Regions from separate parts of the Kitasatospora sp. NPDC048298 genome, predicted to be linked through region 1. Evidence: riboswitches for the same ligand, from Rfam matches in the RefSeq annotation. Region 1 holds a riboswitch; each other region holds the start of a gene.
The links. Region 1 has a riboswitch for cobalamin ahead of metE (5-methyltetrahydropteroyltriglutamate--homocysteine S-methyltransferase). Riboswitches for the same ligand answer to the same signal wherever they lie in the genome.

Region 1 (5,368 bases):
CGGGTGGCGAGGTAGCCGGTGAGCTGCTCGGCGAAGTACTGGACCATGTCGTTGCGTTCGGGCTCGCCGTGCACCAGGACGTCCAGGCCGGCCTTCTCCTGGTAGGCGATGACCTCGCGGACCTCGGCCTCCATCCGCTCCCGGTAGGCGGTCGCGTCGATCCGACCCGCCGTCAGATCGGCGCGCGCGGTGCGTAGTTCGGTGGTCTGCGGGAAGGAGCCGATGGTGGTGGTCGGCAGCAGCGGCAGGCCGAGCCGGGCGCGCTGGGCCTCGGCCCGCCGCGGGTAGGGCTGGGCCCGGCGGGTGTCGTCGGCGGTGACGGCGGCGGCCCGGGCGCGCACCGCCGGGTCGTGGGTGATCGGGGAGTTGGCGCGGGAGGCGAGGTCGGCGCGGTTGGCGGCGAGCTCGGCGGTGATCGCGCCGGTGCCCTCGCGCAGGCCGCGGGCGAGCAGCGCCGCCTCGCCGGCCTTCTGCTTGGCGAAGGCCAGCCAGCGGGCGATCTGCGGGTCCAACTCCCGTTCGGCGGCGGCGTCGAGCGGGACGTGCAGCAGTGAGCAGGACGGTGCGACGTCGACGGTGCCGGCGAGCCCGAGCAGGGTCGCCAGGGTGGCCAGCGACTTCTCCAGGTCGTTGATCCAGATGTTGCGCCCGTCGATCACCCCGGCGACCAGCCGCTTGCCGGGCAGGCCGCCGACGGCGGCGAGGTCCTCCAGGTTGGCGGCGGCCGGGCCGGTGAAGTCCAGCGCCAGGCCCTCCACCGGGGCCTTGGCCAGCACCGACAGCGCCTCACCGAGCCGGTCGAAGTAGCTCGCGACCAGCAGCTTGGGCCGCTCGGTGAGGGCGCCGAGCTCGCGGTAGGCCCGGGCGGCGGCGTTCAGCTCGGCCGGGGTCCGGTCCTGGACCAGCGCGGGCTCGTCCAGCTGGACCCACTCGGCCCCCGCGGCCCTGAGCGCCGCGAGCAGCTCCGCGTAGACCGGCAGCAGCCGGTCCAGCAGGGTGATCGGCTGGAAGTCCTCGGCCACCCCGGGGGCCGGCTTGGCCAGCAGCAGGTAGGTCACCGGGCCGACCAGCACCGGACGGGCGGTGTGGCCGAGCGCGAGGGCCTCCTCGAACTCGCCGACCGCCTTGGCCGGGTTCGCGGCGAACACCGTGTCCGGCCCCAACTCCGGTACCAGGTAGTGGTAGTTGGTGTCGAACCACTTGGTCATCTCCAGCGGCGCGACGTCCTGGTTGCCGCGCGCCATCGCGAAGTACCCGTCCAGCGGGTCGGCGTCGACCGCCTCCCGGTGCCGCGGCGGGATCGCGCCGACCGCCACGCTGGCGTCCAGCACGTGGTCGTAGAACGAGAAGTCACCGGTCGGGACCTCCCCGACCCCCGCCTCGGCGAGCTGGGCCCAGTTGGTCCGGCGCAGGTCGGCCGCGGTCGACAGCAGCGCCTCGGCCGTGACCGCGCCCTTCCAGTAGCCCTCGATCGCCTTCTTCAGTTCACGGTTACGACCCTGCCGGGGGTAGCCGTACGCGGTGGCCACGGACGCCGCGGCTGCGGACTTCGCTGTCAAGGGACTCTCCTTCGCGAGCCTGAATCCTCAAGTGCACCGGTGGTGGCACGAGGACGCGAAGGGATGACGAACCGGACGGACACCCGCACCCGTGCACGGCTCCGCCTGGTATGGTCGCCGACCCGCCCACGAGGTCACCGGATGGCCGCACGCGAACGGTCGCGTACGGGCAGTGGCAGGTCTTCGGACTCGCGGGCACGCCCACCCGGCCGAAACCGGGACGGACACCTACTGGCCGTCGCTTCCCAGACCCGTCCCGGGTCCAGTGCGTATGACGGCGGTCGTTCCCACTCACCGCTGCGGGGCAGTCCCGGATTCCCACCGGGTTCCCTCTTGCGACACCCCGCCTGGCGGACGGGGCGAACCAGCTGCGTCGCCAGCTTAGGGGCAAAGCGTCGCCGTCGAGGCGGAAATCTCGAAAGCCGTCTGCATGGTGAGACGCCGCGGCTGCGGCGGCTACTCGACCGACTCGCGCTCCGGCCCGTTGCGGTCGGCGCGCTGCTCGTCGCGGGCGCCCTCCGAGACCAGCTCCGGTACCGGGTGCGGCCTGCCGTCCGAGTCGACCGCCACGAAGACCAGCTCCGCCGTCGCCACCCGGGTCACCGGCCCGGCGAGGTTCCACCGCTCCGAGGTCACCTCCACCGACACGTCCATCGAGGTCCGCCCGACGCGGCCGACCCGGGCGCGGACGGTGAGGAGGTCTCCCGCCCGGACGGGCGCGAGGAACGACATCCCCCGGACCGAGACCGTGACCGCGGGAACACCGGCGTGCCGACCCGCGGCGGCGGCAGCCGCGTCGTCGATCAGCTTCATCATCACGCCGCCGTGCACCGAACCGTAGAGGTTGGTGTCGTGGTCGCTCATAATGTGGGCGAGGGTGACCGCCGAGTCGGCCGGGGTGCGGGAGAGGACAGCGGGACTGGTCACAGCGACGGCCCGCCCGTCATGGCGCCGTGGAAATCGTGGTCGGCGTTCCGCTGCACGGAACTCTCCTTCGTGAGGTCGCGCACCTCGGGCACGCCGAGGAGCGGGCAGCCGTCCGTATACGGCCCACCCGCACCATCGGCCCGCCCTCGGGGTCGTGGTGGGCCGCGAGCCACCACGGCACGCGGGCAGCGGCAGGTCTTCGGACTCGTGGGCGCGCCCTCCCGGCCGAACCGGGACGGACACCCACCGGTCGTCGCTCCCCGGACCCGTTGCCGGGCCCGGCGCACAGGACGGCGGTCGTTGCCGCTCGCCGCTGCGGGCGGTCCCGGACTCCCGCCGGGTTCCCTCGTGACGACACCCCGCCCGGCGGGCGGGGCGAACCAGCTGCCCCGCCAGCTTACGTCCATCCGCGCAGCTCACAGCCACCGCCCACCGCTTCGGTCGGCCACGTACGGCCCCCGGGCCCGTACGCCGGGGCGGACGGCAGAATGTCCCCCATGCGGCACATCTTCGTCATCGGCATCGGTGCGGGCGACCCGGACCACCTCACCCTGCAAGCGGTCAAGGCGATCGGTCGTACCGACGTCTTCTTCATCCTCGACAAGAGCGAGGAACGGCAGGACCTGATCGCGCTGCGCCGCCGGATGCTGGCCGAGCACGGACGGCCCGGGCACCGCGTGGTCGAGGTGCCGGACGCCGAGCGGGACCGCACGACCCCGGCGCACGCGGCCGCCGTGGACGACTGGCGCGTCCGCCGCGCCGACCTGGTCGAGCAGCTGCTCGCCGAGCACCTCGGCCCGGGCGAGAGCGGCGCGTTCCTGGTCTGGGGCGACCCGGCCCTCTACGACAGCGTCATCGCCGTGGTGGACGACGTGTCCACCCGGGGCGGCGCGCCGTTCGAGTACCAGGTCGTCCCTGGCATCAGCAGCGTCTCCGCGCTCGCCGCCCGGCACCGCACCACGCTGACCAGGGTCGGCCGCCCGGTGCAGATCACCACCGGCCGCCGCCTGGCGGAGGGCTTCCCCGAGGGGGTGGACGACGTGGTGGTGATGCTCGACGGCCGGGCCGCCTTCACCGAGATCGACCCCGAGGGGCTGGAGATCCACTACGGCGCCTACCTCGGCACCCCCGACGAGGTGCTCGACTCCGGGCCGCTCGCCGAGGCGGCCCCGCGGATCCGTGAACTGCGCGAGCGGGCCCGGGAGCGCAAGGGCTGGATCATGGACACCTACCTGCTCCGGCGCTCGGACGGCTGACGGCACGCGAGGCGCGGCACGCGGCTGACGGCTCACCGCTGACCGATGACCGGGTCAGGAGGTGAGCCGGCCGCGGCCTCAGTCCAGCAGCTTCGCCAGTACCCGGTCGAGCGCGCGCAGGTCCTCCGGCGGCAGCCCGAGCAGCGCGTCCGGCGGGGTGCTGAGGATCGCGGTGGCGAGCGACGCCTTCGCCTCGCCCTCCTCGGTGAGGTGGACCAGCTTGGAGCGCCGGTCGGCCGGGTTGGTGATGCGTTCGGCGAGCCCCCGCCGCACCAGGTCGTCCACGATGACGGTGGTGTACGGCGGGTCGGCGGTCAGCCGCTCGGCCAGCTCCCGCAGGGTGATCGGGCCGGCGGCGAGCCGGCGCAGCGCCCTGACCCGGCTGAAGCTCATGCCCAGGGCGTCGGCGACGGTCTTGCGGCGGTCGTGGCGCTCCAGCACGAGCGCGTACATCCCCTGCCAGACCCGGGCCGCCGTGGCGGCGTCGGCCCCGCTCCCCTTGGGGTGCCCGCCGGTGTCAAGGCGCTCCATCAGGCGTCCACCGTCTCCTTCGTCTCCTCGGTTCCCTCGGCCGGCTCCTGCTCGGCGAGCCGTCGCGCCGCGCGCTCGGCCGTCGCCCGGGCCCAGCGGCCGGAAGTGAGCGTACCGGTGACCAGCACGGCCGCCCCGCAGCCGGCGATGATCCACCAGGCCGTCCGCGCGGCCCCGGTGAAGGCCGCCGGGTCCGCCAGGGCGGTCCCGGCCATCAGGGCGCCGGTCACCGCGACGCCCAGGGACTGGCCGACCTGCCGGCTGGTGGAGGCCACGGCCGCCGCCACCCCGGCCTGCGAGCGGGGCATCCCGGAGACGGCGGTGTTGGTGATGGGCGCGTTGACCAGGCCGAAGCCGGTGCCGAAGAGCAGGAAGGCGACGACCAGCAGCCCGGTCGGCAGGTGCTCGGAGTAGCCGACCGCCTGGAGCACGGCGCTCGCGGTGAGCGTCGTCCCGGCCAGCAGCAGCGGCGTGCGCGGCCCCCGGGTGGCCACCATCCGGCCGGACAGCGGCGCGGTGAGCAGCGACATGACGGCCATCGGCAGCATGAACAGCCCGGCGTGCAGCGGGTCGACACCCCGGACGTCCTGGAGGTACAGGGAGCTGAGGAACAGGAAGCCGCCGAGGCCGGCGAAGGCGGCGACCGCGATCACGGTGGCGCCGGAGAACGGTGCGGAGCGGAAGAACCGCAGGTCGATCAGCGGGTCGGTGCGCCGGGGTTCGTACCAGAGCAGGCCCAGCAGGGCGGCCAGCGCGGCCGCGGCGCAGCCGAGCACCAGGGGTGAGGTCCAGCCGCGCTCCGGCGACTCGATGATCGCGTAGGTGAGGGCGGCGAGCAGCACGATGACCAGCAGCTGGCCGATCGGGTCCACCCGGCGGGTGCGGGCCGCCCGCGACTCCGGCACGTAGCGGGTGGTGAGGAAGAGTGCGGCCAGGCCGATCGGGACGTTGATCCAGAAGATCGCCCGCCAGCCGGCCGACTCGACCAGCGCGCCGCCGATGATCGGCCCGGCGGCCATGCTGATGCCCACCACGGCGCTCCAGACGCCGATGGCGCGGGCGCGCTGCCGGGAGTCGGTGAAGGTGTTGCTGATG
Region 2 (5,368 bases), on a different contig from region 1:
ATGATCTGCTTGGAGAGCCACTTCGCCTGCTGGTAGCCGTCCTTCCAGGCGACCTGGTCGATCTTCCCCTTGTCGTCGGGCATCACGTAGCCGGCCATCCGGTCGGCGAGGCCCAGGGAGAGCATCAGTTCGGTGATGCCGACGTCGTTGGTCACCACCCGGGCGGGCTTCCGGTCGAAGGTGAGCTTCTCGCCGCAGTTGTCCACCGTCACCGGGTAGTGGGCGGAGGCGGTGGCGGTCTCCTCGGGGGCGATCTCGGCCCCGCAGGCGGTGAGTCCGAGGGTGAGCAGGGCGGTGGCGGCAACGGCCTTGGTGCGCACGGTGGTTCCTCTGAGCAGGGGGGCGGATCAGGCGGGGCGGTCGAGACGGTCGAACAGCAGCTGGAGGGCGCCGCTCTCCGGGTGCCGCACCGGGGTGGCCCGGACGCCGAACACCTCGGCCAGCAGGGCGGGTCGGAGCACCTTCTCGGGCGTGCCGGAGGCGACGATCCGGCCGGCCCGCAGCACGTACAGCAGGTCGCAGTGACCCGCGGCCAGGTTGAGGTCGTGCAGCGCGGTGAGCACCGTCGGGCCGGCCTCGCGGGCGAGCGCCAGCACCTCCAACTGGTGGGCGATGTCGAGGTGGTTGGTGGGTTCGTCCAGCACCAGCAGGCGCGGCTCCTGGACCAGGGCGCGGGCGAACAGCACCCGCTGCTTCTCGCCCCCGGACAGGCTCAGGAAGCCGCGCTCGGCCAGGTGTCCGGCCCGGACCTTGCGCAGCGCCTCGGCGCAGCGCTCGGCGTCCCCGTCGGTGGGGGCGCCGAAGCCGCGGCGGTGCGGCAGCCGGCCCATCGCGACCACCTCGGCGACGGTGAAGTCGAACTCGGCGGAGTGCTCCTGGGTCAGCGCGGCCACCCGGCGGGCCGCCTCGCGGGCGGTGAGGGCGTGCAGGTCGTCGCCGGCCAGCCGGACCGCGCCGCCGGCCGGCTTCAGCACCCGGTAGACGCAGCGCAGCAGCGTCGACTTGCCGCTGCCGTTCGGGCCGATGAGCCCGACCACCTGTCCGGCGGCGGCCGCCAGGCTCACCTCGTGGACCAGCCGGGTGCCCGCCAGTTCCACCGAGACGGCGTCGACGGCGAGGTCCTGGGCGTGCGCGGCCACGGCGGCCGCCTCGGTCACGTCGGTCACCGGGTGCCTCCGAAGGACTGGCCGCGGCGCCGCATCATCAGCAGGAAGGCGGGCACGCCGAGCACCGCGGTGAACACCCCGACGGGCAGTTCGGCGGGCGCCAGCAGGGTGCGCGAGGCGATGTCCACCCAGACCAGCAGCAGGGCCCCGGCGAGCGGGGCGATCACCAGCACCCGGCGGTGCCCGGCGCCGACCAGCATCCGGGCCAGGTGCGGCATCAGCAGCCCGACGAAGCCGATCGCCCCGCTGACCGCGACCACGGTGCCGGTGACGGCGGCGGTCACCACGAACAGCTCGCGGCGCAGCCGGTCCGGGTCCACGCCGAGCGAGGCGGAGGTCTCGTCGCCCATCGCGAGCGCGTCCAGCCGTCCGGCGGCGCAGGCCAGGTAGGCGAGGCCGGCCAGGACGGTGACGGCGGCGATCGGCACCGAGCCCCAGGTGGCGCCGCCGAGGCTGCCGAGCAGCCACATCATGGCGTCCCGGGCGGCCTCGCCGCGGTCGGCGGCGAAGACCATCAGGGTGGTGGCGGCGGAGAACCCGTAGGACAGGGCGGTGCCGGTGAGCACCAGGCGCAGCGGGGTGAGCCCGAACGCGGTGCGGGCGGCGAGGTAGACCAGCGTCATGGCGGCCAGGGCGGAGCCGAAGGCGGAGGCGGAGATCGCCCACACGCCGAGCGAGGCGAAGGCGCCGAACAGCAGGACGGCGTTGGCGCCGACGGCCGCGCCGGAGGAGATGCCGAGGACGAAGGGGTCGGCCAGCGCGTTGCGCACCAGGGCCTGGACGGCGACGCCGCAGGCGGCCAGTCCGGCGCCGACCACGGCGGCCAGCACGGTGCGCGGCAGCCGGATCTCCCAGACGATCGCGTACGCGGCCGCCTCGTCCGCCTCCAGCCGACCGCCCGTCAGCCCGGCGCCCAGCAGCCGCAGCACCCGGGGCAGGCCGAGCCCGGAGGAGCCGAGGGCGACCCCGCAGACCAGCGAGAGCAGGAGGGCGGCGCCGAGGCCGGCGGCGAGCGGGACGACGGGTATGCGACGAGTGGGCGGGCCGACTGCCCGGTCTGCGGGTGCGCGGTTCACGGGTGCGCCTTGCCTCGGGCCGGGGGTGCGCCGGGGCGGGCGCGGGCCGGGGCGTGCCGGGGCGCCGTTCCCCTCGCAGTCCACGGCGAGTTGTCGGGAGTTCGGCGGCCGAGGGCGATCGGGCTGGCGCGGCCGTACGGGCTGGTACGGGCCGTGCTCACCGTTGCGGGTCAGCGCCGGATTCACACCGGACTTCCCCCTCGGACGCCCTGGCAGCATAACAGCCACTCAGGGCAGGCAACCCTTACCGGCCGGGGGTCGGGCGTGAACGCACGACCGCCCCCGTCCGGTGGTCCGGACGGGGGCGGTCGGGTGGCGACGCGTCAGGCTCAGGCCTGCTTGGTCTCCCAGAAGATCTTGTCGACCTCGGCGATCAGGTCCAGCAGGGCCTGGCCGGTGGCCGGGTCGGTGGACGCCTTGGCGGCCGAGGCGGCCTTCAGGGTGTCGTTGATCAGCTGGTGCAGCTGCGGGTACTTCTCGAAGTGCGGGGCCTTGAAGTAGTCGCTCCACAGCACCGAGATGTGGTGCTTGACGGCCTCGGCGCGCTGCTCCTTGATGATGATGGCGCGGGCGCGGAAGTGCGGGTCCTCGTTGGCCTGGTACTTCTCCTGGGTGGCCTTGACGGACTCGGCCTCGAGCTTGGCCTGCGCGGGGTCGTACACGCCGCAGGGCAGGTCGCAGTGGGCGTGGGCGGTGGCGCGCGGTGCAAACAGACGAGAGAACATGGGAGTCCTTCCTTAGATCGTCTTCCCGCGCCCGAGATTACCCTTCCGCCCTCCCGGTTTCGCGATCGGGCGGCGGGCCTAGGGCGAAAGACGGACCCGGAACCGGGGTATTCCGGACATCGGAGCGCTGACGGCCCGTACGGCAGACTGGGGGACGGGCGGAGCGGGAGGAGGAGTCGTGGCGCGGAGCACGCGACCGGAGGACGTCGGAGCCGGGGACCGGGGCGGAGTGCTGCCGTTCGGGCTGGTCGAGGTGGCGGGGCCGTCGATGGTCCCGACCCTGCGCGAGGGCGACCGGCTGCTGGTCCGGTACGGCGCGCCGATCCGGCCGGGCGCGGTGGTGGTCTTCCGGCACCCGTTCCAGCAGGACCTGCTGGTGGTGAAGCGGGCCGCCGAGCGCCGGCCCAAGGGCTGGTGGCTGCTGTCCGACAACCGCCCGGTGGACAGCGACAGCCGCAGCTACGGCGCCGTCCCGGACGAGCTGGTGCTCGGCCGGGTGCTGCTGCGGCTGAGCCCGAGCCCGGCCTGGCTGGCGCCGGGGCGCCGGCTGGAGCGGCTGCTGCTCACCCCGCGGCTGGCCCGGGTGCCGGGCCTGGCCCGCCGGCTCGGCGCCTGGGTCGAGGAGGTCTGAGGCCCCAGGGCCCCGAACTCCCGAGGCCCTGAGTTCGCGAGGGCCTAGGCCCGGGCCGCGGCCTCCGCCTCCTGGCGCTTGCGGGCCCGGTAGGCGGCCACGTTGGCGCGGGTCGCGCAGCGGTCCGAGCAGTAGCGGCGGGAGCGGTTGGTCGAGGTGTCCAGGTAGGCGTTGCGGCAGGGCGCGGCCTGGCAGATGCCGAGCCGGTCGGCGCCCAGCTCGGTCAGGTGGACGGCCAGGCCCATGCAGGCGACCGCGGTGAAGTGCGCGGTGGCGGTGGGGGAGTTGTCGGCCAGGTGCAGGTGCCAGCGCGGCCGCCCGGCGTCGTCCAGGTAGTCGTGTCCGGAGACCAGCGGGCTGACGGGGTACTCCATCAGCAGGCTGTTCAGCAGGTCGACGCCGCGGACCTCGTCGCCCTCGGCGGCGGCCTCGAAGACGCCGCGCAGCCTGGTCCGCACCGCCCGCAGCCGGGGCAGGTCGGACTCGTCGGCGAGGGCGGCGGCCCGCGAGGAGTCGGAGAACAGGCCGCGCACCGCCTCCACGGAGGTCAGCGTGTCGGTGCCGCGCTCGGGCTCCTCGGTGTTCACCAGCCGAACGGCGAGATCGGCGTAGGCGGCGAGCTCCACAGGGGTCCTTCCAGATTCGGTAACGGGCTGACTGCTTCCAGCCTATTACTCGTACGGCGTTCCGGCCTCCTTTCCCCGGTGGGAAAGGGGTCGGCGCCCGGCAGGACGGGTCTGCCGGGCGCCGACGGTACGGCCTAGAGCACCTTGGACAGGAAGGCCCTGGTGCGCTCGTGCTGCGGGTTGGTGAGCACCTCGCGGGGGTTGCCGGACTCGACCACCACGCCGCCGTCCATGAACACCAGGGCGTCGCCGACCTCGCGGGCGAAGCCCATCTCGTGGGTGACGACCACCATGGTCATGCCCTCCTCGGCGAGGCCGCGCATGACGTCGAGGACGTCGCCGACCAGCTCCGGGTCGAGCGCGGAGGTGGGCTCGTCGAAGAGCATCAGCTTGGGCTTCATGGCCAGCGCGCGGGCGATCGCCACGCGCTGCTGCTGGCCGCCGGAGAGCTGCGAGGGGTAGTTCCCGGCCTTGTCGGCCAGGCCGACCCGCTCCAGCAGGGCCATGCCGCGCTCGCGGGCGTCGGCCCTGCTCTCGCCCTTGACCTGGACCGGCGCCTCCATGACGTTCTCGATGGCGGTCATGTGCGGGAACAGGTTGAAGCGCTGGAAGACCATGCCGATGTCGCGCCGCTTGAGGGCGACCTCGCGGTCCTTGAGCTCGTGCAGCCGGTCGCCCTTCTGCCGGTAGCCGACCAGCTCGCCGTCCACCCAGAGGCGGCCGCCGTTGATCTTCTCCAGGTGGTTGATGCACCGCAGGAAGGTCGACTTGCCGGAGCCGGAGGGGCCGATCAGGCAGAACACCTCGCCCTGCTTGACCTCCAGGTCGATGCCCTTGAGCACCTCGACCGGGCCGTAGGACTTGTGCACGTTCTCGGCGCGGACCATGGGCTCGGTGGACGCCGCGGCGTCGGCGGGGGTCTTGCTCAGGTCGGTCATACGTGACCACCTCCCTCGAGCCCCGGGACGACGTCGGCGTTCGTCTTGGGGGCGGGCTTCCCGGCGAACAGGCCCCGCAGCCGCTGCAGCGGGGTGGGCGGCAGGGTGCGGTTGGAGCCCCGGGCGTAGTGGCGCTCGATGTAGTACTGGCCGATGGTCAGCACCGAGGTGAAGAACAGGTACCAGAGGCTGACCACGATCAGCAG
Region 3 (5,368 bases), on a different contig from region 1:
GGGCGGGCTGACGGAGAACGGGCGCTACTACCTCGCGTCGATCGTCCTCACCCTTCCCGTCGGCCTCGTCGCGCTGGCCGCCGTCTACCTCGCACGAGGGGTGCTGACCGGCATCGGCGGACTGTTCACCGAGACCACACTGCCGAACGGCGAGGAACCCGGCTGGCTGACCACGGCCGGCATCGTGGCCAACACGCTGCTGTTCACCGTGGCGGCCGTCGCCACCGTGTTGCTGGTCGAGCGCTTCGTCCGCCGCCGGAGGGTGGCGCACGGCAGGTGAACCCGGGCACGCGGTGCCCCGGCCCCCACGTGGCAGGGGCCGGGGCACCGGCGTCGCGTCGGACGTCAGGGCGCCGTGATGCCCGGCTGGGCGCCGGCGCCGAAGGACCAGCCCTCGACGTCACCCGGCGCCGGGTTGTAGCTGCCCGCGCCCAGGCTGCTGTACGACCAGGGGCCGCCGTGCTGGGCGTGCCAGTACGACCAGTAGGCGCTGCCGGTCGGGTTGGTGCAGGTCGTCGGCAGCGCGTTGATCGTGCAGACGAAGCCCGGGTAGCGCGGGTGGAAGGCGTACGAGAACCCGGCGCCGGTCAGCGCGGCCAGGCCGCTGGCGGGGTCCCCCGGCGCGCAGCCGGTCTGGATGCCGCCGCCGACGGCGGTGAAGTCGACCACGACGGTGACGCCGGTGGTGCCGCTGCAGGCGGCGGCCCGGGCCTGCGGGGCCTGGGCGGCGGAGACGCCGAGCAGGCCGGCGGTGAGGGCCGCGGCGGCGGCGATCGAGCCGAGCGTGCGGCGGGCGGGGCGGGATGCGGTTACGGTGTCGGTCATCGGTGAACTCCTCGCAGTCTCGGGCTCGTTCAGCGGGTGGCCGGTGCCGGGCAGGCCAGGGTGGGGGAGTCGGGACGCGCGCCGGCGGCGGAGAGCGTCGACAGCGGGGTGCCGGCGAGGCCGAGGACGGCCTGCGCGGTGGCCCGGGTGCCGCTGGCCGCGTTGAAACCGGTCGCGTCGTAGGCGACCGCGCCCCGCACCGCCGGATCGGCGGAGCAGCCCTGCTGGAACTTGACCAGCCGGCTCCAGCCCTTGAGGCCGGTGCCGAAGCGCCCGCCGGAGAGCAGCGCCTGGGTGGCCAGGCCGGTGGTGTTGGCGTTGGAGGTGGTGGCCCCCGCGGCCGCGAAGCCGCCGTCGGCGTTCTGGTGGGCGGCCAGCCAGTCGAGGCCGGTGTTCGCCTTGGCGGTGCGGCCGGTGGCGGCGAGGGCCTGCACGGCGAGGGCGGTGGCGTCCGGGTCACCGGCGCAGGTGGGTTGGCCGAAGGAGAGGGGGAAGCCGCCGTCCGCGCACTGGCTGTTCGCGAGGAAGTCCACGGCCGCCGTCGGGGCGTCACCGGGGGTGCGGTGCAGGGCGATCAGGGCCAGTGACTGGCCGAAGGCGTTGCTGTAGTCGCCCCACTGGGAGCGGTCGGAGAAGCGCCCCTCCGTGGTCTGGAGGGAGCGCAGCCGCGAGGGCAGGTCGACGCCGCCGAAGCTCGCGGGGTTCGCGCCGCGCACCTCGACGGCGAGCAGCAGCTTGGCGGTCGCGCCCGCGTACGCCTCGGTCGTGCCGTCGCCGAGGTAGCCGGAGAGGATCTCGGGCTTCGCCAGCCAGGCGGTCGCCTTGGCGGCGGCCTCGTCGGAGCTGCGCGAGGCCGCGAAGGCCAGCACGGCGTCGATGGTCAGGCCCTGGTCGGGGTAGGCGGTGCCGTTGAAGACGGACTCGAAGTGGTCCCCGTCGACGAGCTGGCGGGCCAGCCAGCCGGCCGCCGCGGCGTCGGGAAGGACGGTCCTGGACGAGGCCGTGTCGGCGTGGGCGGCGGTGGCAGCGGTGGCGGTGGCGGGGAGCGCGGTGGCGAGCGCCAGGGCGGGTATCGCGAGCAGACCGAGAGTGCGGCGGAGCGTGGGCATGGGTGCCTTTCCGGGCCTGGACGCAGGGGCCCGGAGGACAGCGGCACGGTGCCGGGGCAGCCCTCGGAGCTCCGGCCCGCAGACCACGACGGGAGGAGGGGACGACACACCTCCGCCGACGGGTAATCGGGCTCGCCGCCGACATGGCGTCGACGGCCTACCGTTGCGGGTCAGCGCCGGATTCGGACCGGACTTCCCCCATCGGCGGAGTCAGAACATGACGGCTCATCATGGCGAAACGGGAAAGATCCGGTCAAGGGATCGTGCGTCACAGCACGGTGTTCGAAGCCTCCCGTGACGCTGCTCCGGTAGGTCCTGAGCCGACGGGCGGTGCGCCACCCCGTCGAGGGGGCGCACCGCGCGGGCCGTCAGCGGTTGCGGAACTCCGGCGGGCGCTTCTCGGTGAAGGCGGCCATGCCCTCCTTCTGGTCCGCCGTGGCGAAGGTGGCGTGGAAGAGCCGGCGCTCGAAGCGGACGCCTTCGGCGAGGGTGGTCTCGTACGAGCGGTTGACGCTTTCCTTGAGCATGATCGCCGCCGGGGCGGACATCGCCGCGATGGTTTCGGCGGTGGCCAGCGCCTCGGTGAGCAGCTGGTCGGCCGGGACGATCCGGGAGACCAGGCCGGCCCGCTCGGCCTCCTCGGCGCCCATCACCCGGCCGGTCAGGCACAGTTCCATGGCCTTGGCCTTGCCGACCGCGCGGGTCAGTCGCTGCGAGCCGCCGATGCCGGGGATGACGCCGAGCTTGATCTCCGGCTGCCCGAACTTCGCGGTGTCCGCCGCGAGCAGGACGTCGCACAGCATCGCCAGCTCGCAGCCGCCGCCCAGCGCGTAGCCGGCGACGGCCGCCACGACGGGCTTGCGCAGCGCGGCGAACCGGTCCCAGGCCGCGAACCAGTCGCCGAGGTAGGCGTCGACGAACTCCAGGGACTGCATCTCCTTGATGTCGGCGCCGGCCGCGAACGCCTTCTCCGAACCGGTGACCACCAGACAGCCGATGTCCGGGTCACGGTCGAAGTCCGTTGCCGCGGCGACGACTTCGTTCATCAGGAGGGTGTTGAGCGCGTTGAGCGCCTTCGGGCGGTCGAGGGTGATCAGCCCGACCCGGCCCTTGCGCTCGACCAGGATCGTCTCGTAGGTCATGCGGTGCCCTTCCCGAGGGTGGTGATGATGGCGGAGAAGTCCAGCCCGGCGCCGTCGGCCGCCGCGAAGTCGGCGTACAACTGCGCTGCCCTGCGCCCGAGTTCGGTGGGCAGGCCGGCGGAATCGGCCGCCCCGGCGGCCAGTCCGAGGTCCTTGGCCATCAGGGCGGCGGCGAACCCGGCCGCGTAGTCGCGGTTCGCCGGGCTGGTGGGGACGGGCCCGGGGACGGGGCAGTTGGACGTGAGCGCCCAGCACTGCCCGGAGGCGGCGGAGGCCACGTCGAACAGCGCCTCGTGGCTGAGCCCGAGGCTCTCCCCGAGGACGAAGGCCTCGCTGACCGCGATCATCGAGACGCCGAGGATCATGTTGTTGCAGATCTTCGCGGCCTGCCCCGCCCCGGAGGCGCCGCAGTGCACGACCCGGCGGCCCATCGCGGCCAGCAACGGTTCGGCCTCGCCGAAGTCGGCGTCCTCCGCGCCGACCATGAAGGTCAGGCTCGCGGCCTCGGCGCCGGGCACACCACCGGACACCGGCGCGTCGACGGCCCGGTGCCCGGTCGTGCGGGCCAGGTCGGCGGCGATCCGGGCGTCCCCGACGGCGATGGTGGAGCAGTCCACGAACAGCGCCTCGCGCGCGGCGGCGGTCAGGCCCTCGTAGGCCTCCAGCACGTGCCGGCCGGTCGGCAGCATGGTGATGACCACCTCGGCCCCGGCCACCGCCCGCTCCGCCGACTCGGCGACGGCGATCCCGTGGCCCGCCGCCCGCTCACGGGCGTCCGCCGCGAGGTCGTAGCCGGTCACCCGGTGGCCGGCCTTGACGAGGTTGGCGGCCATCGGGCCGCCCATGTTGCCCAGTCCGATGAATCCGATGTCGAGGGTCACCAGCGCTCCAGGGGTGTGGTGGCGGCGAGGCCGAGTTCGCGCTCGCCGAGCGGGGCGAAGTAGCGGGCCACAGCGGCGGGTTCGACGGCGCCCAGCGCCGCCGGGCTCCACCGCGGCGAACGGTCCTTGTCGATCACCTGGGCCCGGATGCCCTCGGCGAGGTCGCCGGTGGCCAGGGCCGCGCAGGAGGTGCGGTACTCCTGGTCCAGGACGGCCTCCAGCGGGCCGAGGGCGCGGGCCCGTCGCAACGCGGCCAGCGTGGCCTTCACGGCGGTGGGCGAGTTGGCGGTGATCCGGTCGACGGCCTTCTTCGCCTCCGGTTCACCGCTGTCCCGCAGCCGGTCGAGGATCTCCTCGACGGTGCCGGCCGCGTAGCACCGGTCGATCCATCCGCGCTGTCCGTCCAGCACACCGGCCGGCGCCGGTCCGACGTGCCGTTCGAGGGCGTCGTGCACGGGCAGCTCGGCGAGGTCGTCGAGCAGCGCCGGGACCTTCTCCGTGGGAACGAAGTGGTCGGCGAGCCCACAGAGCAGCGCGTCCGCGGCACCGACGGAACCGGCGGTCAGGGCCAGGTGGGTGCCCAACTCGCCCGGAGCGAGGGCGAGCAGGTACGTGCCGCCGACATCGGGGACGAAGCCGATGCCCGCCTCCGGCATGGCCACGCGGGTCGTCCCGGTGACGATGCGGACGCTGCCGTGGGCGGAGACGCCGACGCCGCCGCCCATCACGATGCCGCTCATGAGCGCCACGTAGGGCTTGGGGTAGCGGGCGATCCGGGCGTTGAGGCGGTACTCGTCGCGCCAGAACTCCTCGACGGCGCCCCGGTCCCCGCCGGTGGCGGCGCGGTGGATGGCGACGATGTCGCCGCCCGCGCAGAAGGCCCGTTCACCGGCGCCGGTGACGACGACGGTGTCGACCCGGTCGTCCTCCTCCCAGGTGTCCAGGGCCTGCGCGATCCGCCGCACCATGCCGTGGGTGAGGGCGTTCAGGGCCGCCGGCCGGTTGAGGACGATCAGCCCGGCCCGGCCCTCCCGCTGGACGAGGACCTCCGCGGTGTCGTTCGGGGTCATCACGCGGCTCCGGTCAGGCCGCGGGCGACGATGACGCGCATGATCTCGTTGGTCCCTTCCAGGATCTGGTGCACCCGCAGGTCGCGGACGATCTTCTCGATGCCGTACTCGGCCAGGTAGCCGTAGCCGCCGTGCAGTTGGAGGGCCTGGTTGGCGACCTCGAAGCCGGTGTCGGTGGCGTAGCGCTTGGCCATCGCGCACAGCTGGGGCGCCCGGGGATCGCCCCGGTCCAGGGCGGCCGCCGCCCGCCATACCAGCGCCCTGGCCGCCTCCAACTCCGTCGCCATGTCGGCGAGTCGGAACTGCAGGGCCTGGGAGTGCAGGAGCCGGGCGCCGAACGC

Region 2: linked by a shared signal. The riboswitch ahead of ACGF0D_RS02120 (FecCD family ABC transporter permease) and the one ahead of metE (5-methyltetrahydropteroyltriglutamate--homocysteine S-methyltransferase) in region 1 are both predicted to bind cobalamin.
Region 3: linked by a shared signal. The riboswitch ahead of ACGF0D_RS19980 (prenyltransferase/squalene oxidase repeat-containing protein) and the one ahead of metE (5-methyltetrahydropteroyltriglutamate--homocysteine S-methyltransferase) in region 1 are both predicted to bind cobalamin.

Annotation. Positions count from the first base shown of each region.
Region 1 is NZ_JBICYZ010000035.1:53,572-58,939, reverse strand. It holds gene metE (5-methyltetrahydropteroyltriglutamate--homocysteine S-methyltransferase) at 1-1,559, opposite strand, end outside; cobalamin riboswitch at 1,716-1,943, opposite strand; gene ACGF0D_RS24855 (acyl-CoA thioesterase) at 2,016-2,486, opposite strand; gene cobF (precorrin-6A synthase (deacetylating)) at 2,984-3,742, shown strand; gene ACGF0D_RS24845 (MarR family winged helix-turn-helix transcriptional regulator) at 3,821-4,273, opposite strand; gene ACGF0D_RS24840 (MFS transporter) at 4,273-5,368, opposite strand, start outside.
Region 2 is NZ_JBICYZ010000002.1:209,808-215,175, reverse strand. It holds gene ACGF0D_RS02130 (ABC transporter substrate-binding protein) at 1-320, opposite strand, end outside; gene ACGF0D_RS02125 (ABC transporter ATP-binding protein) at 348-1,157, opposite strand; gene ACGF0D_RS02120 (FecCD family ABC transporter permease) at 1,163-2,242, opposite strand; cobalamin riboswitch at 2,334-2,483, opposite strand; gene sodN (superoxide dismutase, Ni) at 2,572-2,967, opposite strand; gene sodX (nickel-type superoxide dismutase maturation protease) at 3,236-3,598, shown strand; gene ACGF0D_RS02105 (CGNR zinc finger domain-containing protein) at 3,643-4,224, opposite strand; gene ACGF0D_RS02100 (amino acid ABC transporter ATP-binding protein) at 4,359-5,111, opposite strand; gene ACGF0D_RS02095 (amino acid ABC transporter permease) at 5,159-5,368, opposite strand, start outside.
Region 3 is NZ_JBICYZ010000025.1:93,771-99,138, forward strand. It holds gene ACGF0D_RS19970 (hypothetical protein) at 1-280, shown strand, start outside; gene ACGF0D_RS19975 (flagellar hook-length control protein FliK) at 346-825, opposite strand; gene ACGF0D_RS19980 (prenyltransferase/squalene oxidase repeat-containing protein) at 855-1,934, opposite strand; cobalamin riboswitch at 2,034-2,174, opposite strand; gene ACGF0D_RS19985 (enoyl-CoA hydratase) at 2,303-3,076, opposite strand; gene mmsB (3-hydroxyisobutyrate dehydrogenase) at 3,073-3,957, opposite strand; gene ACGF0D_RS19995 (enoyl-CoA hydratase/isomerase family protein) at 3,954-5,027, opposite strand; gene ACGF0D_RS20000 (acyl-CoA dehydrogenase family protein) at 5,027-5,368, opposite strand, start outside.